3 regions of the Tepidibacillus fermentans genome follow, and region 1 is predicted to be linked to each of the others. Evidence: riboswitches for the same ligand, from Rfam matches in the RefSeq annotation. Region 1 holds a riboswitch; each other region holds the start of a gene.
The links. A riboswitch is a leader RNA that binds a small molecule or an ion and turns the genes downstream of it on or off. The one in region 1 is predicted to bind cyclic di-GMP.
Positions count from the first base shown of each region.

Region 1 (8,039 bases):
AAGCGGTTCGGTTAGAGAAAAAAATAAAACAAATTTTATATCTAAATACGCTTGATTATATTTTAGAGCATGATCAGGAACAGGATGAAGTGTATCTGGACAAATTATTGACTTATCTTGTTCATAATTTTCAACAAGTAAATCTTGATTTATCATGGGAGTTGAATATAGAAACAAAACCAGCCATCGTCATAGGCAACCCGGATAGTATAAGAGTTTCGATTGAAAATATTTTGGAAAATCAACTTAGATATGCAGCTAAGAGTATCCGAGTTTCTTTGCGTGAAAATGGGCCATATTGGGCAATCGAAATAGGCAATGATGGACCTCCGATTCCAGAAAAAGATCTAGAGCAGATTTTTGAAAATCTTTATAAAGGAGATAATGGAAAATTCGGACTCGGTTTAGCGATCTCTAAAAAAATTATTCATTATTATCATGGCAAAGTACATGCGGAAAATAAAAATGGTCAGGTCCGCTTTACGATTAGTTATCCAAAAAAATAAATATCTATTTTTCTGTACTTAGGCTTAAATTAAGAATGAAAAAAGTGAATATTTCGGTTCATCAAGCATTAAAGGCATTAAGAGCTTTTTAAATTTGCACGATAAGTAATACAATAAATATTGTTTTTACTTTGTGAGGTGAAAAAAATGGAACAAAAGTTTTATAAAAAAATATACTCAGTTCAAGAATTTTATGTAATCCTATATAAAGGGTTAAGAACAATCAAGTATATGATAAAAAGTAAGAAGAGCAAGGAACTGACTCCCGATTTTATTGAAAGGATTATGTTGGCTGTTACTGAGGTTAATGGCTGTGAAGTATGTACGTATGGGCATACAAAAATGGCTCTAGAGCAGGGAATGAGCAATGAAGAAGTACAGATGCTTTTATCAGGTATTACCGATGGCATTCCAAATGAGGAAGTCAAGGCTATACTTTTTGCCCAGCATTATGCTGATAGCAGAGGGAATCCTACGGTGGATTCCTGGAAACGAATCGTTGAAGCTTACGGAACAACAAAAGCTTTGGGGATTTTAGGTGCGATACGGGCTATTATGATTGGAAATGCTTATGGTATCGCTTTGAGTGCATTTCGTAGCCGCCTGAGAGGTAAGCCTATTCAAAAAAGCAACTTGCTATACGAAATTAGTATGATTTTGAGCATCATGGTGTTCTTGCCGGTTGCTTTTATACATGGTCTCATCTCTGATATATTGAGAATTCCGATTATTCGGGTTGAATAAATAGGCAAATAAGCAAGAAAGACAAAGAGGATTCTAGATATGGGAAAAAGTAGAGTTGAACTTAAAAAGAAAATTTTTCAGAGGATAAGGCTGTTCCAAAAAGTCATAAATGAATGACTTTTTGGCGACAGCCTTTTTGCGAAAGATAAATAATAAAAGAATTGCCCTTTTTGGTATAATTAAGTTGCTAGACCAAACTTAAAATTTATCTTTTTCATGCGCTCAAGGCATGTGGAGAGTGTCTCACGACTAGTGTTAAAAAATGATTGAGCGTGTTTTTCAAATAATATTCTTATATGAAAGGGAGAGGGTTATGGAGGTATATAATTATATGGAAGAATTAGTTTATCGGTATATTGATGAAGTATTGAAAAAGTATAACAATGTGTGTAAATGTGAAAAATGCAGGCTAGATATGGCTGCATACGCATTAAATAATTTACCACCGCAATATACTGTAACAGAAAAAGGTAAATTATTTACTAAGGTTAAGGAAATGGAATCTCAATATGGAGTAGACATTATTAGAGAAGTAACGAAAGCAATAGAAGTAGTGTCTGAAGAACCACGACATGAAACTCACTAGCGTTGCATTATTACATCATGAACTGGATAATGTGCAGAACCACAATTGGAATAAACAAATTATGCTCCTCTTTTTCTTCTCTTAAAAAAATAATTTTGTTAACTAGAAATGAAAAATATCATGAAAAACAAAGAAATTTGTTGAAATATGTTGACAAAAATATAGTAAAAATTTAGATTAATATTAACATATATTAGAAATGCGTGTATAACAACAACGTATATATAAACAGATATACTAAGGGCAAACCTGCCGAAAGACGGGGACGCAAAGCCAAGGGCCTAAGGAGTAACATAATTCTATGGCAGCCGGTTGCATGAAAGCCTCTATGCAATTCGTGCACAGGGGCTTTTAGTGTATGCAGATGATTTGATTAAAGCTTAAAGTGAAATTTAGCCTAGATGGTGAAACATAAGATATTGACAGTGGAATTTGCGGAGCATAAGACCAAATGGAAGGACTGATTTGGCAATGAAAACGATTGAATACATAAATAGAACATACAGAACACTCGTTCCCTTGCGGGGGAGGGGGTAATACCTGTATTAATTTCAAAAAATCGGAAATCTATTTTTTGTTATGCAAATGTAAAACATAAACTCAAATATAAGGAAGGCCTATTTTCTCCAGCTGGAAAAATATGTAAATTTCAGCAGTGTAAAATAGGTCTTTTGATTTTTATTTAATTAATCTGTTGGGAAACATCATCCCCGTAATCAACCTCAAAATAGATTTAACCTAGTGATCGTAAATAAAAAGATTCGGACGCTAACCTTCTGAAAAGAAAGGGGTGGACAGGATGAATGAAAAGATGATGCAGATGAAAACCATGGAGAAAAAGGAAAAAGAATTGTATAAAACTATCTTTCTTTCCATCGGCGAAAGGGTGGTCACCACCGACCAGACAGGCTGGATAACGGCCCTTAACTGGGTAGCGGAGGAAATAACTGGCTGGAGTGAGGAGAAGGTAAAAGGCAGTCGCTTTGCTGAGGTTTTTAAACTTGTCAACGAGACCACAGACGAAGAAGCAAAAGCCATGGGCGATACAGCAAATAGAAAAGTCTCAGAAAGTCTTGAGCAAGTCATTAAAGAAGCCGAGGAATGGATGTACAGGCGAAAATTAATAGAGGAAAAAGGCTACCGCAAGGCTTTGATTAATACCCTACTTGTCACCCTATATGTTAAAAGTACGGAAACGATGGAGCATTCTCAGCGCATGAAAAATGATTGCCTGATGATAGGAAAAAGAATGAACCTTTCCGCAAAAGAGCTGGATGAACTGGCTCTTCTGACAGTGCTGCACGACATCGGCAAAGTGGGTATCAGGGGAAGTATCTTGCATAAGCCCGGTCCTTTGACAGCGGAAGAATGGGTAGAAATGAAAAAACATCCCGAAATCGGTTACCGCATTGCTCAAAATACCCCGGAACTGGCGGCTATTGCCGAATACATTTTGTATCACCATGAACGCTGGGACGGCAAAGGCTATCCCCGGGGCTTAAAAGGGGAAGAGATACCTTTATTCTGCCGTATTTTGGCTGTGGCAGACGCCTATGATGCCATGACCAATGACAGGACATACCGAAAAGCGCTGAGTAAGGAGGAAGCAATTGCTGAAATAAGAAGGAATGCAGGGACGCAGTTTGATCCGCAAGTAGTAGAAATATTTTTGCGCATAATGGTACAAGAACATAATATGAAAAAGAGGCAAAGCAGAGAAAAATAAGGGATTTATTTTTATCTTTATTAAAAGAAGTGGTTGCCTCTGTTGCGAAAACCAGCGCTTCCAGCCAAGAACTCTCCGCCACGGTGTAAGAAGCCAGCGCCTAGGTACAGAACGTCAATGCTTCGGTGGAACAGATTGCTTCAAGCATATTATCATGATGAATTGTAAAGGAGGGTGTGTTAACATGCCATTTTTTATATGGAAAACAACCCAAAGTTCAGCCGACCATTTTGATTATCATTCCGATTACGACAAACTCTATCAGTGTTTGACTAAATGTGATTTCACCAAGCCAATTGAAGTGGACATTCCCTCATCCAGTCCCCTCTATTTCGTAGTCGATATCTTAAACCGTGTTATCAACGAACGACAAGCTTCAGCCTCTACTACCTTAGCAGATTTAGACGTGATAGTCCAGCGACTGACCAATATGACATCTATTCGGCAGATGATTGTGAAAATTGGCGAGCAGACGAGCCAGCTTGCCAGCATGTCGGCTCAGACTGAGGAATTGAGAGCCGCCACTAATCAGGTCGCTGATTCTGCAACCAACTCCGCCACCTTCGTAGAACAGGCGGCATCAGTGGCGGCTTCTGGGGGAGAAAAAATTCAACAGGCGATTCAATTTGTCGAGCATTCCTTTGATGAATTTGCCAAGGTCAGCCAGCAGGTTCAAGACGTGCTTCACTCTATGAAGGAGATTGAACAGATCGTGGGGGTTATTGCAGAGGTGGCTGACCAGACGAATCTTCTTGCTCTCAATGCTGCCATTGAAGCGGCTCGTGCGGGCGAGCAGGGTCGAGGGTTTGCTGTCGTGGCGGATGAAGTCCGTAAACTGGCGGAACACACTAAAATATCCGTGACGGATATTCGTCAAAAGATAGCTGGACTGAGTCAGAATTCCGTGGTAACCGCCAACAATATCGTATCTCTCTCTCAAACGATGCAAAGCGGAAAAAGCATCATGCAGGAAGCGGCAGAATCGTTGCAGGAGATTATTCATAATTTTAGTTCCATTACTGAGGATATTCAGAATATTGCCGCCAGCAGTGAAGAACTAAGTGCCGCCATTCAGGAATCAGCCAGCAGTGTCTCCGCGATTGCGATGGCGGCGGAAGAACTTAACCGCACTGCCAAAGTGACAGGGCAGGGCATCTATGACATCAGTCAATCTTTACAAAAGATACGGGCAGAACAAATTGAACGGAAGCCTAAACTGAAAACGCACCAAGTCTTGGAACTTTATAAGACCGACCACCTGCTCTGGACTTGGCGAATTTACAACATGATTTTAGGGTTTGAACACTTGAAATCCAGTGAAGTTGGCAATCACCACGAATGCCGCTTAGGGCGCTGGGTGGATAGTCAGGATGCTGCACAGTGTCGTTTGTTACCTGCGTTTAAACAATTGGAGGCTCCGCATAAACAGGTCCATGAGTTGGCACGGGAGGCAGCGGTTGCTTATGAACAGGGGAATATTACCAAGGCTGAACAGATCCTAGAAAGGATGTCTCAGGCTTCTGCCGAGGTCGTCCAGATCTTGAATGAGTTGCAGCAGCAATGCTAAGCCTAAGCATGTAGTTTAAGGGATATAAAATCGAAAAAATTAAGCTATAATGGTGAAATTCCTGAATCCATAGGTGAGGTCAATACGGCCATGGAAGGCGTGGCGGCAGCCATTGAAGAAGCCACAGCTTCTTCCCAGAAAATCAGCAACAATACTACAGAAACGGCAAAAGCCTTGGAAGAGGTAGCCAAAACTGCTCAAGCCCAGGCGGAAATGGCAGAGAAGCTGAGTTCCCTAGTGGCGAGGTTTAAAGTATAATATGCTAAGATATTAACGTAAAGGGATAATTGCAGGTGATAAGAAATGCGTAAAAATATACGCGAGAAAAAGAAAAAGATACTGCTGGTGGAAGATAGTCGCTTAACTGCCTTGGTCGTCGCTGAGTATCTAAACAAAAACGGCTATGAGACGGAAATCGTCACGACAGGGGAAGAAGCGGTGCAAAAGATAAGTGGCGGCTTTCCACCAGACCTAGTTCTGATGGATATCGAATTGGCAGGGGAAATGGACGGGATAGAGGCTGCGCGAAAAATAATTAAATTAAGGAATATCCCCGTGGTATTTCTTACTGCCAACACATCCGAGGAAATTATTGAGAAAATAAAAGAGGTTAGGGCTTATGGGTTCGTGTTAAAAAATACGGACAAGGCTGTCTTGCTGTCAACTGTGGAAATGGCTATAAAACTACATGAAGCAAATACCCATGCTAGGATGTTTGAGTGGCTTTTTGAAAACTCCCTGAATGAACTCTATGTTTTTCATCCGAAGTCCCTAAAATTCGTAACAGTAAACCGCGCTGCAAGAAGAAATCTTGGATATACAATCGAAGAGCTGAAGACCATGACTCCCCTTGATCTTAAGCCCGAGCTTGACCTGCAGAGCTTCAGAGAACTACTTAATCCGCTGGTCAGCGGGGAGCAGGAGCAGATCCAATTTAACACAGTACATCGTCGAAAGGACGGTTCCCTGTATCCTGTGGAAATAAATTTACAGCTTTTCGATTACGAAGGAGAAAAATTATGCATGGCACTTGTGGTTGATCTAACCGAAAGGAAACAATTAGAAGAGGAAAAAAGACGCAAAGAGGATCAGCAACGCTTGATGCTGGAGGCTATCCCCAGTCCGGCTTGGCTGGTTTCAAGGGAGCGGCGCATATTGGCACAGAATAAAGCGGCAGTATCATTATTTGAGACAAAAGTTGGTGATTATTGCTGGAAAAGAGTCCTTAGCGGGGGAAATCTTCCGGATAAATACAGGGAGGCAATTGAAAAATCAGGTTCACCACTGCCCGGAACAAAATGCTATTTCTGTCGTGCAGACGAAGCCTTTGATAGAAACGAACCGTTAAACAGCGAAGTCGAATTGTCAGGTACAATCTGGGATACTTGGTGGATCCCGCTGGGGGAAGATATTTTTCTTCATTATGCTAATGATGTTACAAAATATAAAAAAATGGAAGAGGAGTTGCGTTCGTTATCTGTTACCGATGTTTTGACAAATGCCTATAACCGCCGCTATTTTATACAAAAACTAGAAGAAGAAATTGAGCGCGCTAGACGGAACGGAAACAAGTTTTCCTTGGTCATGTTGGATATAGATCGATTCAAAAGCATTAATGACCGCTTCGGCCATAACGCCGGTGATTTGGTCCTTAAACGCATAGCTGAAATGATTAAAAATCGGATCCGCAAAATTGATATCCTGGTTCGCTGGGGCGGAGAGGAATTTATTATACTTCTGCCGGATACAACGGTAAAAAATGCGGCACGTTTAGCGGAAGAACTTCGGGTAAATTTAAGCCGTATGGACATACCGGGTGTGGGCAGAGTTACTGCCAGCTTCGGAGTGGTTAGTTACTGCTTGGGAGATACGGTTGACTCATTGGTGAATAAGGTAGACAACATGATGTATGAGGCAAAGGCTGCTGGCAGGAATTCTGTACGTGAGTTGATTGAATGTGAGTAGGCGGTTGCCTAACTTTGAATGCAAATGATAATAGCTTTATTTTGTTGATGCAATCCACTGGGCACACATACAAGAGCCTTTCCAATACTGGAAGGGCTCTAATTTTGCTCTTGTCTTGATCTCCTATTAGCTTTGGAAAACAATGTATTTTTTCCTTTTAAAAAAGATCAATCTGCGTTAGAATGAATTTATACTATGTTACTTTAAAGCTGTTTAGTTTAAAAGCTGAAAATCGCAAAAGCAACTAAAAATAAAGAAATGGGAGTGGAAGCAAATGTTGAATATTAAGTTTTATAATGAAGAAAAGATTCCGTTAGAGATGCATAAGGTTCGAATTGTACAGAAGTTAAATTTACCCCCAATCGAGCAACGAGTAAAAGCAATAGAAGAAGCAGGATATAATACATTTCTTTTAAAAAACCGCGATGTTTATCTAGATATGCTTACAGATAGCGGTGTCAATGCCATGAGTGATAAGCAACAAGCGGCTATGATGGAAGCGGATGATAGTTATGCCGGTTCTGAAACTTTTACGAGGTTAGAGAATAAAATTAAAGAAATATTTGGGAAAGAGTATTTCTTACCTGCTCATCAAGGGAGGGCTTGTGAGAATATTATTGCTCAAACCTTTGTTGAAAAAGGTTCAATCATTCCAATGAATTATCATTTTACCACAACCCTAGCACATATTGTGTTAAATGGTGGTTCTGTTAAAGAACTATTTACGAATGAGGCGTTAAAGGTTCGAAGTGATTATCCTTTTAAAGGAAATATGGATATTGCTAAACTAAGAGATTTGATAGAAACATATGGTGCTGAAAAAATTCCATTTGTTCGCTTAGAAGCGGGTACGAATTTAATTGGTGGCCAGCCTTTTTCGCTTGAAAATATGCATGAAGTTCGTAAAGTCTGTGATGAGTTTGGCATTTTGCTCGTATTAGATGC
Region 1 is NZ_SMAB01000008.1:7,026-15,064, forward strand. Features, by position in the region: gene EDD72_RS06605 (sensor histidine kinase) at 1-506, shown strand, start outside; gene EDD72_RS06610 (carboxymuconolactone decarboxylase family protein) at 654-1,250, shown strand; gene EDD72_RS06615 (late competence development ComFB family protein) at 1,582-1,836, shown strand; cyclic di-GMP riboswitch class I at 2,069-2,156, shown strand; gene EDD72_RS06620 (HD-GYP domain-containing protein) at 2,636-3,562, shown strand; partial or broken gene EDD72_RS13080 (methyl-accepting chemotaxis protein) at 4,053-4,607, shown strand; gene EDD72_RS13085 (CZB domain-containing protein) at 4,668-5,129, shown strand; gene EDD72_RS12515 (hypothetical protein) at 5,220-5,387, shown strand; gene EDD72_RS06630 (diguanylate cyclase) at 5,433-7,094, shown strand; gene EDD72_RS06635 (tryptophanase) at 7,369-8,039, shown strand, end outside.

Region 2 (8,039 bases), on a different contig from region 1:
GAGCATCCATCAGTGCCGTCATGTTGCCGACAGCGTCATAGGACATCTTTGTCACAAACCCCTCGGGGTCGATGATTTCACGAATATTTCCAACCTCATCGTACGAGATTTTAGTGATATGGCCAAGCGGATCCGTTATCTTCGTCAGCCTTTGCAGCGCATCATATTGATAGCTCGTTATCTCCCCAAGCGCATTTTTCACAGATTTCAATAAGCCATTTGCTGTGTAGGAATATTCCGTTTTCCCTTTTAGAGGATCAATTTCCTTTATTAACTCCCCTGCTAGGTTATATTGGAATTCTGTTTTAGCCCCGTTTGGCTCTATGATCGACGCAACATTTCCGGCGGCATCATAGCCATATTGGACTTTTTGTCCTTTCGGATCGACGATTTCAACCATCCGGTCAAGTGCATCATACGTATATTGTGTGATAAATCCTTCCGCATCCTTGACAGAAGTCATTCTTCCCAGCTCATCATAGGTCCAAGAGGTGATGTGTCCTTTTGGATCGATCGCCGACTCAAGTAAAAACCTTTCGTTAAATCGGTAAACAGAAGTTGCCCCACCAGGCTCTATCACCTTAACGCTTCGATCAGATAAGTTGTATTCATACTTGGTTTCATGTCCTTCTTCATTCACATACTTCGTCATCCGGCCTAAAGCATCGTAAGAAAATGTGGATGCATTTCCTAGCGCATCCGTCACTTTCAGGAGATTTCCCACTTCATCATAAGCAAATGAATAGGCGGCTTTTAACGGATTGACGATCGCCGTAACGAGTCCAAGTGAATTATACGTATAGGTGATTGAATGACCTTGTGGATCCGTTTCTTTAATAAGCTGGCCTATCTTATCGTATTGATAAGACGTTTCTTGACCAAGGGGATCGATTACCTTGGTCACTTGACCTAGCGCATCGTAAGAGAAAGTGGTCGTGTTACCTTCTGGATCTGTCATTTTTGTCAGTTGCTGTAGTTCGTTATACTCATAACGGGTTACTCTTCCAAGTGGGTCTTTTATTTCGATGACATTTCCAAAATCATCGTACTGATAGCTTGTTTCAGCCCCTTTCGGATCACGAATACTCAATAAGTGGCCCATCTTGTCGTAAGAATACGTATAGGTTTCTCCTTTAGCATTCGTAACGTTCTTCGGAAATCCATTGGCATCATACGTGTAAGCCGTATAAAGCTTTCCGTTTAAGAACCGTTTTTCAAGCTTGTCCTTGCTATTGTATTGATATGTCCATGTTCCAAATGGCGTCACATGTTTGACAAGACGATCCAATGCATCGTATTCAAATGTTTCATCGTTCATGAATGAGCCCGATTGACTTTTCAACCTTCCTAACGGATCATACGTATAGGAAACGGTTGCTCCCAACGGCCCTTGAATGTCTGTTAGTTGACCTTTGACATTGTAAGTGTAGGAGGTCGTTGCGCCATTCGGCTCCTTCTTGCGAATGACTTGCCCTTTCGAATTATATCGATACTCATAAACCGCTCCATTCGGCAGCTTGGCCTTTACCAGCCTGCCGTTTGCATCATATTCATAACGAATCGATTGGTTTTTGGCGTCTGTTATCGAAACAAGACGGTCACCGTTATCATACGTATAAGTCGTAACGGAGCCGTTTGGCATCGTCACACTTTTTAAGCGGCCGACTTGGTCATAGGTGTATGAAATCGTTTGGCCTAATGGGTTAGTGACCGTTTTGAGCTGTCCATATGCATCATACGAATAGCGTGTGATTTTGTTGTTCAAGTCTTTAGACTCCGTCACAAGTCCTCGCGAATCATATCTGAATTCTTCTTTTTGCCCTAACGGATATTCAACAGATATTAAATTTCCTTTCGCATCGTATGTCCGCTTCCATACCCGTCCTTCTCCGTCTTTAATGATCATAGGCAATTGAAGATTGGAGTCATAGGTAATATTCGATTCTTCTCCTAACGATGACTTTTCCACTGTAATATGATGAAACTCGTTATATTGAATGGATATCGTTTCAAGCGGTCCCGAAACATTGGTCAAGCGCTTTTGTTCGTCAAATGAATATGTGTATATGTTTCCAAGAGCATCTACTTTTTTCGTTATATTGTAGTCTTCGTTGTAAAAATAAGCCGTTGAATGTCCTAATCCGTCGTAAACCGTTACTTGATGATCTCCGTACTCATATCTGTATAGTAAATCGCCCTCATGTGTCACTTTGGACACGCGATCTCCTGTATAAGAAAACTGCTTAGTGCCAGTTTGAGAATCTGTCACTGACAGAAGGCGATGCTCGTTGTCATATGAATACGATTCCGTCGTTCCATCAGGATGCGTGACTTTTCGCAGTTCATTGTTTTCATAGGTATACGTTGTTACACGGCCAAGTGGATCGGTCATAGATGTGATGAGCTGACCGGCATATTCGAATGTAACGGTACGTCCATCGGGACTTTTTATTTCAACCAATCGGCCTTGGGAATCGTAGCTCAAGTTCACGCGATTTCCATTGCGGTCCTCAACGGCGATTAATTTTCCGGCTACAGGGTCTGCGTTGGTTCGCCAAGGTGCATAATACCCTTTAAAAACATAAGTGGTTCCATGGGGTTGTGTTACGCGATATTCATCTTTCGAAATTCGTTTTAGGGATGACTTGGTGGATCCTTCCGCAGTGTAATAGCCTTTATCAAGCGGATAATAAATCGCCGGATCGCCATCATACTCATCCACTAATAAACTTTCGTCTTCTTTGTGATACGTATAATTCACCTTTGTTCCATCTGATTTAAATTCCGTGATATGAAACTCATCAAACATTTGTATGTAGTGATTATAAGGAAATGTCCAGCCATAACCGAAAGGTGACAAGCGATTCTTTTGGCTCGAATGATATAATCGCTGGATTGTCACTGGAAACCCATAAGAAGGGAGTATAAAGTCATCTCTTTGAACAAATGCATTCCCTTTTGGAATCTCTACAGGTTCCTCCAATACAGGTGGTTCCGGTGATTGGGCAAAGTGACTGTCGTTTAATAAACTTGGGATAGCTGAGTTGCCATCTGTAGATTGGTTATTAAATAACGAAGCAAATCCTTGGGAATACCCCGGCGGCTGTCCAGGCTGCGGAAGCCATTCTTCTAGAAAAGGATTTAAAAATGCTTCAGGCGTAGCCGCTTCAGCTTTTTTGGTCATTCCAGGCAAAACAGAATTTGTGATGAGCAGAATAACCATGAAATAAATAATAGATTTGTAGAGAACTCGTTTCTTCAAAACAAAAACAACTCCTTTCCATCTACGATTTCCCATCAGTCTAAACACAAGGAACACCGTCGATGAAAAGAGTTTTAACGCAGGAACCGTTCGGTAACCCAGCCATCCTAGCATTCACTTGCCTTAGACCTGTGGCTTTGCGTCCCCGGCTTTCGCCGGGTTTGCCTTTATCGCTGTTCAATTGTTCAAGTGATTTAACCTATATCAATTTCTATATCGGATCATTTTATAAAAATTTTACATTTTAGATAAAATTTAATAACTTTATTTTGTTAAAGACGATGTTTTAAATAGTTGTTTAATAGTTAAACAAACAGAGATCATGGAACGAATCTATACTTCAGGAGAAGCGCAAGATTGACTTTTATGTAAACTATTGTTAAGATAAAGTTAAATTGAATAGTCCGCACGCTGAATCATTTTTATATATGAGCGGAGGAACCAAGATTGTGGCATTGCCACTTGGGGTGAATTCTTAATGTACATTAAGGTAGGGCGACTCTCACGTCCGAACCCGACAGCTAACTTCGTAAGCGTCTCGAGGGGTAGGATCTCGTTTATTACGAGTCTTATTTTGGCGTATTTTAAGCCATAGAAGACTTTGCCCTTCTATGGCTTTATTTTATCTTCAAGGAGGTATGCTATGAAATTAACAGGAAAAATTTTATTGGCATTAGGATTAGGTGCATTGTTTGGTTTAGGATTAAATCTTTTTGCACCACATGTATTCCCATCAGTTGATCAATATCTTCTTACCCCACTAGGCAAAATCTTTCTTAATCTCATTAATATGTTAGTGGTACCCATCGTCTTTTTCTCTATTACCCTTGGAACAGCTGGAATTGGTGATCCTAAAAAATTAGGAAGAATTGGAAGTAAAACATTAATTTACTTTATCTCCACAACAGCAATTGCGATCATCATTGGTTTAGCTTTAGCACTTACCATTCAACCTGGAGCAGGCTGGCAATTTTCTGCTGAACAAGCTAATTTTAAACCAAAAGAAGCCCCACCTATTATGGAAACGTTGCTCAATATCATCCCAAAAAACCCCATTCAATCCATGGCAAATGGAGATATGTTACCTTTAATTTTCTTCTCAGTTTTCATTGGTATCGGAATCGCAGCCCTAGGAAAAAAAGCGCGAACTTTCCACGCTTTTGTTGAACAAGGAAATGAAATTATGATGTATTTAGTTACTCTCATGATGAAGTTTGCCCCATATGGTACGTTTGGTTTAATTGCCTCGGCAATTGGTAAACAAGGGTTTACTGCGATCCGTGCAATGGGATTGTACATGTCGGTTGTGATTCTTGCTTTATTCATCCATACGATTGCAACCTATGGTTCCATGATCTTATTCATTGCAAAAAGAAATCCGATCGACTTTTTCAAAGGATTCTTTCCAGCAATGGCCGTTGCTTTTAGTACATCAAGTAGTGGTGCAACACTACCGGTATCAATGAAAACAGCACAAGAAAATTTAAAGGTACCTGAACCCATTAGCAGTTTCGTTCAACCACTGGGTGCCACCATTAACATGGATGGTACTGCAATTATGCAAGGTGTGGCTACTGTCTTTATCGCCCAAGTTTACGGTGTTGATTTAACCTTTAGTCAAATCATCACTGTTGTTTTAACGGCGACACTTGCAAGTATTGGAACAGCTTCCGTTCCAGGTGTAGGCTTGGTTATGTTAACGATGGTGTTAAAATCGGTTGGTTTACCTGTTGAAGGAATTGGCTTAATCCTAGGTGTTGATCGACTCCTTGATATGCTTCGTACAGCAGTGAATGCAACTGGTGATGCGGCTTGTGCTGTGGTAATCACAAAGACAGAAGAAAAATATCATCCTGAATGGAATCAAGAGGAAGAATCGGTACCATATAGAGAAACTGAAGAACTCATAGGATAAGAAAAAAAATATGGGCTATTCTCTCTAAAAAATAGCCCACCATTTATATTCAGACACTATGATCATGAGTTTTGATCCAATATTAACGCTGCTTGATTTGCCTTTAACTGTTGTACAGGGCATGCCCCTTTTAAAGAACATCCTGTACAGTTGTCGCAACTTTTCCCTGCTTTTAGGTTACGAAAGGATCGATACAATGTCCATCCACTGTAACTGACCATTAAACCTAAAATGAGATAGGAAAGAATCATGATCTCTCCTCTTCTCCCTTCTTCATTTCATTCGTTTGATGAAAGCAACATTCCCCTTTTAATCGTTTTCGCATCACTTTTATCAAGACAAAACCACTATAAATCACAATCACAGCCGCCAACAAATATGAGATCATCATGTCATCGCCCCCATTTATATTAGTAAATGTCCGATTTGATTGACAATGAAAGCCAACATCCAAGCGATCGTGAAACTATATCCGATTGAAAATAATGGCCATTTCCATGAACCCGTTTCTTTTTTCATCACCACTAACGTTGCCATACATGGTGTATATAAAAGAACGAATACCATAAAGGCATAAGCAGTAACTGGTGTAAAAATACTCTGAATCACTCCAGATAAATCGCTGATGGTTCCCCCTGTTCCATAAACGATTGACATGGTGGATACAACAATTTCTTTCGCCATAAAACCGCTAATTAATGCAACAGCAGATTGCCATGTTCCAAATCCTAAAGGAGCAAAAATCGGTGCTAGAACCTTACCAAACAACGCTAAAAAACTATCACTCATATTTTCAACCATTCCTTGGAAGGAAAAGTTTGCTAATAACCATAAAACGACAGCCATGCTAAAAATCACAGTTCCAGCTTTTTTAATGAAGTTTTTTCCTTTATCCCAAGTATTTAAAAGCAAGCTTCTAACCATTGGAACACGGTAAGGTGGTAATTCAAGCACAAATAAACTTTCTTCTTGTTTCAATAAAAATCGTTTAAAAATGAGTCCTAATAAGATCGCTAAAATAATTCCCAACACATATAAAGAGAAAACAACGATGCTTTGATACTGTCTAAAGAAGATCGAAGTAAATAATGCATAAACGGCTAACCGAGCAGAGCAAGACATAAATGGACTTAATAAGATCGTAATTAATCGTTCCTTTTCTTGTTCCATTGTCCTTGCGGCCATAATTCCTGGAACATTACAACCAAAACCAATGATCATCGGAATGAAAGCTTTCCCATTTAAGCCGATTTTCGCCATCGCTTTATCCATCACAAAAGCAGCTCTCGCCATATAACCCGAGTCTTCTAAGAAAGAAATAATGAAAAATAGGACAAAGATTTGCGGGACGAAAACTAATACTCCACCAACACCTGCAATAATTCCATCTACGATGAAACGAATTAACCACTCTTCCGCATGAATAGAGATGAGTAATTGTTTTACTGTATGGGAGAATGGCCCATTAATAAAACCATCCAATAGATCTTGTAGCGGTGTCCCGATCCAAGAAAACGTAGCCTGGAACGTTAAAAACATAAATAAGAAAAATAACGGAATGCCTAAATATTTATGGGTTACAACGGCATCAATTCTTTCTGTCCATGTAATCTGCTTATTCTCATCAATCGTCATCACATCTTGTAACATTTGGTTAATCCAAAGGAAACGCTTTTCCCGGATCACTTGGGCCACAGAAGTATTTAATTTTGCAGCAAGATTTTCACGAATTGCTAAAATATGATCCCATACCTTTTTATCTTCAATATATCCTTCTACTACAGAGTTTTCTTCAAGGAGTTGTAAGGCAATCCAACGAAGATTGTGATATCGAAATTGTGGTAAGTCGTGTATCAACTGTTCAATGGTATGAATTCCCCATTCAATCTCTGCTCCATAATCCAATTGAAAATTAGGCGGATCCTCTGCTTGATCAAATGCTTGAATTAATTCATCATAACCTTTTCCTTTTCTTGCCATCATGGGGACAACTGGGATTCCTAATCGTTCTTCTAGTAATTTCACATCGATTTGAATCCCATATGTTTTGGCCACATCAATCATGTTTAATGACATGACCATAGGTTTGCCTAGCTCTAATAGTTGCAAAGTAAAATAAAGATTCCGTTCTAAATTAGAAGCATCCACAATATTAATTAATTTATCGATGTCTTCTTCCATCAAAAATTGACTCGCTACTTTTTCTTCAATGGAAAAGGGAGAAATACTATAAATACCAGGTAAATCAACGATTTGAATCGATTCGTCGTATTTTGCTACACCTACTTTTTTTTCAACGGTAACTCCTGGCCAATTCCCAACATGCTGTCTTGTTCCTGTTAATAAATTAAACAGAGATGTCTTCCCTGCATTCGGGTTACCAACTAATGCATAAACCGCCATGATAACCTCCCCCTCCTATTTCACAAACTCAACGATAATCCCTTCTGCCTCTTGTTTACGAAAACTCATTTGGAATCCCCTTAATTTGACTGCTAGAGGATCACCAAAAGGAGCAAATCTGGTAATTTCTAATGTAGTTCCAGGTAATAATCCCATGTCCATCAATCGTTTTTGTTTGCGTTCACTCATTCTCAAAGATTTGACACGAACTTTTTCTCCAACTCGACATTGAGCAAGAGTAACCTTCATACCGATCACCCTTTATTTAATATTGAGAATCATTCTCATTAATATTATATAAAAAGGTTCCTAGAATGTACACTAGGACATTATGACGAAAATGTGAACATTTTGTGAACATTTTAGTTATTATCTTTCTATTATCACTATGTTTATATTATAATTCTTTTTTTATCATTTTACTGTGATATTTATCACAGTGAATATAGTTTACAAGGT
Region 2 is NZ_SMAB01000009.1:39,017-47,055, forward strand. Features, by position in the region: gene EDD72_RS07175 (RHS repeat-associated core domain-containing protein) at 1-3,223, opposite strand, end outside; cyclic di-GMP riboswitch class I at 3,352-3,438, opposite strand; cyclic di-AMP (ydaO/yuaA leader) riboswitch at 3,662-3,813, shown strand; gene EDD72_RS07180 (dicarboxylate/amino acid:cation symporter) at 3,906-5,177, shown strand; gene EDD72_RS07185 (FeoB-associated Cys-rich membrane protein) at 5,240-5,428, opposite strand; gene EDD72_RS12535 (hypothetical protein) at 5,425-5,568, opposite strand; gene feoB (ferrous iron transport protein B) at 5,583-7,580, opposite strand; gene EDD72_RS07195 (FeoA family protein) at 7,596-7,829, opposite strand.
Region 2: it holds a riboswitch for cyclic di-GMP, as region 1 does, so the genes downstream of both, EDD72_RS07175 (RHS repeat-associated core domain-containing protein) here and EDD72_RS06620 (HD-GYP domain-containing protein) in region 1, are expected to answer to the same signal.

Region 3 (8,039 bases), on a different contig from region 1:
GATAAGATTGCTCATACGGGCAATCTTTTTTGTTTACGTTGTATGGTAAATAACTTGGGGTTGAAACTCCAGTCCTTACATTTTTGTCACTTTTATGAATACGTAAACATACTTGTTTAAATTTTCTATTTTATCTTGTATGATGGAGTGTAGGAATATTTAGAATAATTCTCGGTTGAAAATGAATTTTGGGGGTTTAAGGGGGACGATTTATGACGGTTGGTAAGAAGCTAGGGTTGGGTTTTTTATCCATAATGGTCATGTTTTTTATTGCAGTATTATTTATTTATTATCAAATTCATGTTTTAGGGACATCTGTCCAGACATTTGTGTCTCATGGAAAGGATTATAACCAAGTCATGTTCATTGTGAAAGATAAAATTGAATTAATCAAAGGTTTGATTTGGATCATTATCCCTCTAGGAATTGTGGGTGCAGGTACAATTGCTTATTTCATCACTATCAGTATCTCAAGGCCTGTTCGAAGTGTGACAGCACATGTATCGGAAGTAGCGAAAGGAAACCTAAAATTAGGGCAGATTCAAGTAAAAAATAAAGATGAAATTGGAGAACTTGCAACCCAGTTTAATATCATGGTGAATTCATTGCGGGAACTGATTCAACATATTCAAGAAAGTTCACAGAATGTCACATTGGCTGCTGAACAATTGTCTACAAGCTCCGATGAAGTGGCAAGAGCAGCTGAACAAGTTGCGGAAACGACGAATAGTGTAGCAGATGGCACAAACAAACAAGTTAATCTCTTACAAGAGAATGAGCAAATCCTTCATCGTGTTGTAGGAACCATTCATGATGTCAATGAGAAGACAAAATCAATCGAGTTAGCCTCTTACCAGTCAATGGAAACCGCCGAACAAGGGGATTATGTGATTAAAGAAACGATTGAACAAATGAGCAAAATGAATCACACGATTCAGGAAGCAGGACAGTATGTGGATACCCTAGGGCAAAAAAGTGGACAAATTGAGAAAGTCATTGAGATTATCCAATCGGTATCCGAACAGACGAATCTTTTAGCCTTAAATGCTGCGATTGAAGCATCAAGAGCAGGAGATGCTGGTCGTGGTTTTGCCGTTGTAGCCACAGAGATTCGGAAATTAGCTGAACAATCTTCAAAGGCAGGGGAAGAAATTGTACAAGTGATCCGTGAACTTCAACAAGAAACGGCCCAGGTGATGACATCGATGAAAAAAGGTGAACAAGAAGTTCAACATGGAATTGACTTTGTTGCGCAAGCTCAACAAGCATTTAAAGCCATTTATGATTCGAACGTCGAGATGTCAAGCTTGATCCAAGAAACGAGAAAAAAATCTGAAAATATGGTTGAAGGAATCGAGAAGATGACGAATTCTAGTGAAATGGTGAAACATGTGGCCGATGAAACTTCTAATTATGCTCAACAAATTGCTGCAGCTACGCAAGAAACAGGTGCTTCGATGGAAGAAATTACTGCTTCCGCCAATACCCTGAATCAAATGGCAATCGATTTACAACAGTTAATTAAAAAATTTGATGTGTAGGTATGTGATATTGATATACAATGGTGTAGGTTTGTATATTCCAACGCATCTCCGTTGTCCTTATGGAATATACAAACCTATTTTTTTTCGAAATTAGTGTAGAATCGACAAAAATAGAACAGATTTACTGACTTAAAGTGACAGTATTTTTCACGTGATACAGGTACAATACAAATGAAAGATAAATATGAAGGAGAGATGACGATGATTGTTCTTTCAAAAAAAACAGATCAACCACCTCCAAAGCAATTGATTAGCATCCGACTTGATCCAGAACTTCTTAAAAAAATTGATTTATTAGCAAGTGAGAGTAATAGTAATCGAACAGCCGTAATTACAGAGATCCTTGAGAAAGTAGTGCCTAAGATTCGAGTGATTTAAAAAAACTAAAATTAGCTGTGATGAAGTCTTCGTCTTGAAGACTTTTTCTTTTCCTTCCCACCCTCATAATCCCTGCTAAGAGCACGAATATATTATATTAAATTTAAAATATAGGTCAAAAGAACTAGAATATCGTGAATGAATAGGACAGATTGCAGACGTGTATAAGAAGTGATGGGTATGTTACAATGAAACTATAACGAGTTCGGATGGGGTGTAATATCTTTGATACAGAAAGATTTTGATGGTCAAAGTTTAGAAAGGGTGTTAAAAAAAACGATTGAAGCCATCGAAAACAGCAAAAAACAAATCTTTGAAATTACTGAAAATTCAAGGGCAGATAAAGAAAAATTGCTGCAAAAATTAGAGTTATTAAATATAGAAACAAAGAAAGTGATTGATGAGGTTGATCATTTAGAAGAAAAATATCGTCGAGCAAGAATGAATTTGGCTCATGTAAGTCGTAATTTTAAAAAGTTTACAGAAGAAGACATTCAAAGGGCATATGAAGAGGCAAATGAACTTCAAGTTCGTTTATATATCACAAGGGAACGAGAAGGGAATCTAAAAGCTCGCCGCAATGAATTGCAACTCAGTTTACGAAATATAGAATTCATGATTGAGCGAGCAGAGGTATTGATGACCCAGATTGGAGTCGTTTTTGACTATTTATCTGGCGATTTATTTAAAGTTTCAGAAGTGATTGAATCGGCACAATACCGTCAATTGTATGGTTTGAAAATTATTCAGGCCCAAGAGGAAGAACGTAAGCGGGTAGCAAGAGAGATTCATGACGGCCCTGCTCAATCGATGGCCAATGTGGTATTGCGAACAGAAATTGCAGAACGCTTCCTTCACCATCAACAAATGGATCAAGCCATGCAAGAATTACGAGATTTAAAGGATATGGTGCGGCAGAGTTTAGCTGATGTTCGTAAAATTATTTTTGACTTGCGACCGATGGCGTTAGATGATTTAGGTTTATTTCCAACTCTACGCAAATATACTCAAGAACTGGCAGCTCGAGAGAATTTCAATTTAGAGCTAAAGTTAACAGGAAGGGAACGCCGTTTACCATCCATGATGGAGGTCGCCATTTTTCGTTTGATTCAAGAAGCTCTAAATAATGTGGTCAAACATGCGAATGCTTCAAATGTTAGTGTTCATGTCGATTTGCAGGATAATTTGATTAAAGTAATGGTAAAAGATGATGGCGTAGGCTTTTCCGAAGATCGACTAAATAGAGAACGTGATCACTTTGGCTTAATGGGGATGAAAGAAAGAGTACAACTATTAGAAGGTAAAATGGATATTCAGTCAGAAAAAAATAAAGGTACCACCGTAACCTTTGTCATTCAAATCAAGGAGGGTGAGGAAAAGACCAATGAACTCAAAAAGTAAAATTCGTATTTTAATCGCGGATGACCATCAACTTTTCCGTGAAGGAATCAAACGGATTATTAATTTAGAAGAAGATATGGAAGTGATTGCCGAATGTTCAGATGGACAAGGAATTCTAAACCAATATCATGGTGTTACGCTAGATGTGATCTTGATGGATATCAATATGCCGAATATGAATGGAGTTGAGGCAACCAGAAAAGTGAAAGAGATTTTTCCGAAATCCAAAGTGATTATATTATCCATTCATGATGATGAAGGGTATGTATTTGAGACATTAAGAGCAGGGGCTTCTGGCTACTTATTAAAAGATATGGAAGCAGAGACTTTAATTCAAGCGATTCGTTCTGTGGCAAAAGGAAACGCCTATATTCATCCACAAGTCACGGGGAAAGTGATTGAAGAATATCGTCGACTAAGTAATAAAGAGCTTCATGGTTCTCAACATGAATCCGTTTTTATCGACAAATCACTCGATTGGCGTCTCATATTAACCCCACGGGAGATTGAGGTCCTTCAACTCTTGGCAGAGGGAAATAGTAATCGCCAGATTGGTGAGAAATTATTTATCAGTGAAAAAACGGTAAAAAATCATGTGAGTAGTATATTACAAAAGATGAATGTCCAAGATCGCACACAAGCGGTAATTACAGCGATTAAAAATGGTTGGGTTCACATTTCGTAATCCAATAGAAAACGTTTCTCGAACCAGATAAGGCATAGGGGCATATACTCTACTAAGGAGGGGGCCACTATGCTTTCTTTAGTTTTATGGACCATATGCCTCTATGGAATCATTCTACTTGGCTTTAAACTTTTTTATTCCTATTTTTGTATGAAATTAGCAAAAAAAACAGGAAGCAATAATTCCCATTACCTGATCTTAGCAAAAGATAATCAATCGATTATTGAATGGGTGATTCGTTCGCTTTGGTTTTGGCAATGTATCGATGGGAAACCCATCAAAATGACAATCATTGACTTTGGTTCAAGCGATGACACATTTGCAATTATCCAACGATTGCACCACCAATCTTTTCAAGTAAAGTTGATCCTAGAACAGGAAATGGCTGAAAAAGAAGAGATCATAGGAAGAAAGATAGAAGAAATATGTAGAAATGGTGAACAAGTGGAAATTATTGATCTTATGGATTATGACAAAAGGAACAAACATGGGGCAAATTCAGCGATTCGAGTATCCTGATAGGTCAATGAGAGCAGGGAATAGGGACTTAATTGCCTGAATTTTTGGATATAAGTACAGAAAACATGTGTTTTTACCTAGTAAAAAATAGGAAGTTAGAAAGATAACAAACCCTATATTTCTTCGTACAATTAAAGTAAAGAAAGGCTCAAAAGAAAACAATCAATAAAGGCAAACTACTCGAAAGGGTAGGACGCAAAGCCATGGGTCTAAGGTTCATATGAACGATGATTGCCAGGTTGCTGATTGCTTCGTTACATAGACGAACTCCTCAGCAATGTGAGGAGTTTTTTTCTTAGACTTAGCAGTCAGACCATTTGCGCACCATCTGTGCTACTCCGAATTCATAATGAGCCGATATTAAAAAGGAGGAATGGTCAAATGAAAAAGTTTTTCACAAAATTATGGGTGAAACAGTTGGATTGGAAGTCAAGGGCAAAGAAATCTTTAGAAAATGAAGCTGGACAAGGTATGGTAGAATACGGTTTAATCATTGCTCTGATTGCAGTCGTGGTGATTGGAGCGTTATCGTTAATGGGTACTAGTATTAGGGATTTGTTCACCAATGTTACCTCTAGTCTCCAACAATAAAAAGGAATGATCATGCAATAATTTATTATTATCTCTATTAACCCTATGAAAGGTCCTACTATCCGAAGTAGGGCCTTATTTACAGGACGGAAGGCGCTTCTTTTATAGAATAGTAAACCTCTTATGAGAATCGGAGGTTAGAAGAGTGATTAAGAGATTACGAAAACGGATCAAAGGGGAAGAGGGGCAATCCTTAGTAGAATTTACCCTAGTGATTCCGATCCTTCTTCTTCTATTACTAGGAATTATTGAATTTGGACATATCTTTTATGCGTATCTTCTGATTGAAAATGCTTCAAGAGATGGAGCAAGATATGGTTCCGTGTGGGCGACAGATACCGAGATAAGGCAAATCATTGATGAAAAAACCTATTCCTTAGAACCAACAAATCTTGTAGTTACCATCTCCCCAGCTTACGAGTATCGCCAAAGAGGGGAGAAGGTGGAAGTGAAGATTGATTATAAAGTCCCATTATGGGGCCCAATATGGGGAGAGCTTTTACCCAATCCTTTTCCGATAACGGCAAAGACGGTGATGCGAGTTGAATAACCAAAAAGGGAATATATCGATCATGATGTTATTTGCCATGATTGTCATTCTAGGAATGACGGCGATGGTCATCGATTTAGGGAATCTAATGTTAGAAAAACAGAAGTTATCTGATGCGGTTGATGCTGCTGCCATCTCAGGAGCACAGGAATTGGTAAATGGAGCTGAACAGGCAAAAGAAACCGCGATTCAATTTGCCAATGAAAATGGCGTGATGGATCCATCCATTACGGTTAATGTGGACAACCATAAAATTACTGTTGCTGGAAAGCGAGATGTTCCATTTTTCTTTGCCAAAATTTTTGGTTTTGATCATGTATTAGTAGAATCGACTGCTACAGCACAGATTAAGCCACTTTCGGGTGCAAAAGGCATTGTACCATTATCAGTAGTAGCGCCTAACCCTAATGCAGAAGATTATGGTTTTCAATTTGGTTCCTTATATACCTTAAAATACGACCCGTTCAACGTAGCCAATGGGAATTTCGGTCCATTAGCACTTGGTGGGACGGGGGCTTCTAATTATGAGAATAATCTATTAAATGGTTACATTAGTAAACTTAGTATTAATGATTCAGTAAAGACGGAAACAGGTAATATGTCAGGGCCAACAGAACGGGTCATTAAGGAACGAATCAATCTTGATGCTTATGATTCTGAATGCCAAACCTATGACTTAGCCAAAAAAAATCGAAACTGTAAACGGATCATCTACCTTCCTGTTATCGAGAGTTTGAATTTAAACGGAAGAGAAACGGTAAAAATTATCGGGTTTGCATCCTTCTATATTGAAAATGTAGGTGGCAATGGAAATGATTCCTATGTTACAGGAAGGTTTATGAAAAACATCTACTCTGGTGATTGGGATGATGAAAACACGAAAGATTCAGGATTATATGCGGTGAAATTAGTCAAGTAGGGGAGAGAAAGAGATGAAAGTGACCAATCGACACTTATTCTTGCTCGCGTTATTTCTTGGACTTACTACTACCTTTTTCATCTATTTTTATTTATCAAAGGTAGAAACGGTGAATCAGTCACTTGAACCAACGAAAAAAGTAGTCGTAGCAAAAGTAACGATTCAACCGAAAACAAAGATTACAAAAGAAATGGTAGAAATGAAAGGACTAAAGGTTAGTGCCTTATCGGAGTCTACATATACAGATATAAAAGATATTCTTGGAAAGACGGTAAAGGAAACCATCTACTCTGGAGAGCCGATTGTCAATCAACGATTAGCAGATCAAGAATATCAGAAAACTCATTTAGCTTATTCTGTTCCAAAAGGGTATCGAGCGATTACCTTACAATACAGTTCAGTAATGGGTGTTGGTGGATTTATTGAATCAGGGGATTATGTGGATGTGATAGGAACCTTTGATCAGAAGATCATGCAAGGAGCTTCTCCAGAAAAAGATGTATCGAAAATTATCTTACAAAATGTACTGGTTTTGGCTGTGGGAAATCAAACAGATGAAAAGCAAGGAGGAGAAAAAGAGAAAAAACAAATTGAGACGGTTACATTAGCGGTAAAGCCACATGATGCGGAACGGTTAACCTTCACAGAAGAAAGAGGTAGCATTCGACTGATTTTAAGACCGATCAATGAACAGGATCAGCCACAAACAGGTGGCATAACGAATCAAAATCTTTTTACACCTTAGGGGTGATCACGATGACAGATTGGATACGGGTGTTAATCGTTGATGATATAGAGGAAACAAGAATGAATCTACGCAAGGCTTTGTCCTTTGAGAGCCGGATCGATGTCGTTGCTGAAGCAGAGAACGGCTTCCAAGCGATTGATTTTGCATGTAAATATAAACCAGATATTATCTTGATGGATATCAATATGCCAGATATGGATGGAATACAGGCAACAGAAAGAATTAGTTTGAAATGCCCATCGGCTAATGTGATTGTCATTTCCGTACAAAGAGAACAGGATTATCTGCGTAAAGCAATGTTAGCAGGAGCAAAGGAATTTCTCATTAAACCCTTTTCTCCTGATGAATTAATCCAAGCCGTGATCACAGTGTATGAGAAAAATAAACAGCGGGCTGTTCAAGTTTATGCCCATCAAATTTTAGAACAAGGATATGTCCAAAGTCCAAAGATTATTACGGTTTTTAGTGGGAAAGGCGGAGTGGGCAAGAGTTTGATTGCGGCAAATCTAGCTGCAGGCTTAAATCAACGGAATAAAAAAGTGGTTGTTCTTGATCTCGATCTAATGTTTGGCGATATCGCAGCGATGTTTAACTTGAAAGTGAAAGAGACAATATACCACGTGGTTCAAGAAATTGAAAGGCTTGATGCAGAATCCCTTCTCTCTTATTTATATGAAACCAACTCAGGAGTTCGCGTACTAGCG
Region 3 is NZ_SMAB01000005.1:75,014-83,052, reverse strand. Features, by position in the region: gene EDD72_RS04790 (methyl-accepting chemotaxis protein) at 213-1,541, shown strand; gene EDD72_RS04785 (ribbon-helix-helix protein, CopG family) at 1,716-1,922, shown strand; gene EDD72_RS04780 (sensor histidine kinase) at 2,151-3,323, shown strand; gene EDD72_RS04775 (response regulator) at 3,307-4,008, shown strand; gene EDD72_RS04770 (glycosyltransferase family A protein) at 4,078-4,527, shown strand; cyclic di-GMP riboswitch class I at 4,688-4,774, shown strand; gene EDD72_RS04765 (Flp family type IVb pilin) at 4,909-5,118, shown strand; gene EDD72_RS04760 (TadE/TadG family type IV pilus assembly protein) at 5,264-5,668, shown strand; gene EDD72_RS04755 (pilus assembly protein TadG-related protein) at 5,661-6,587, shown strand; gene cpaB (Flp pilus assembly protein CpaB) at 6,601-7,332, shown strand; gene EDD72_RS04745 (CpaE/TadZ family protein) at 7,344-8,039, shown strand, end outside.
Region 3: it holds a riboswitch for cyclic di-GMP, as region 1 does, so the genes downstream of both, EDD72_RS04765 (Flp family type IVb pilin) here and EDD72_RS06620 (HD-GYP domain-containing protein) in region 1, are expected to answer to the same signal.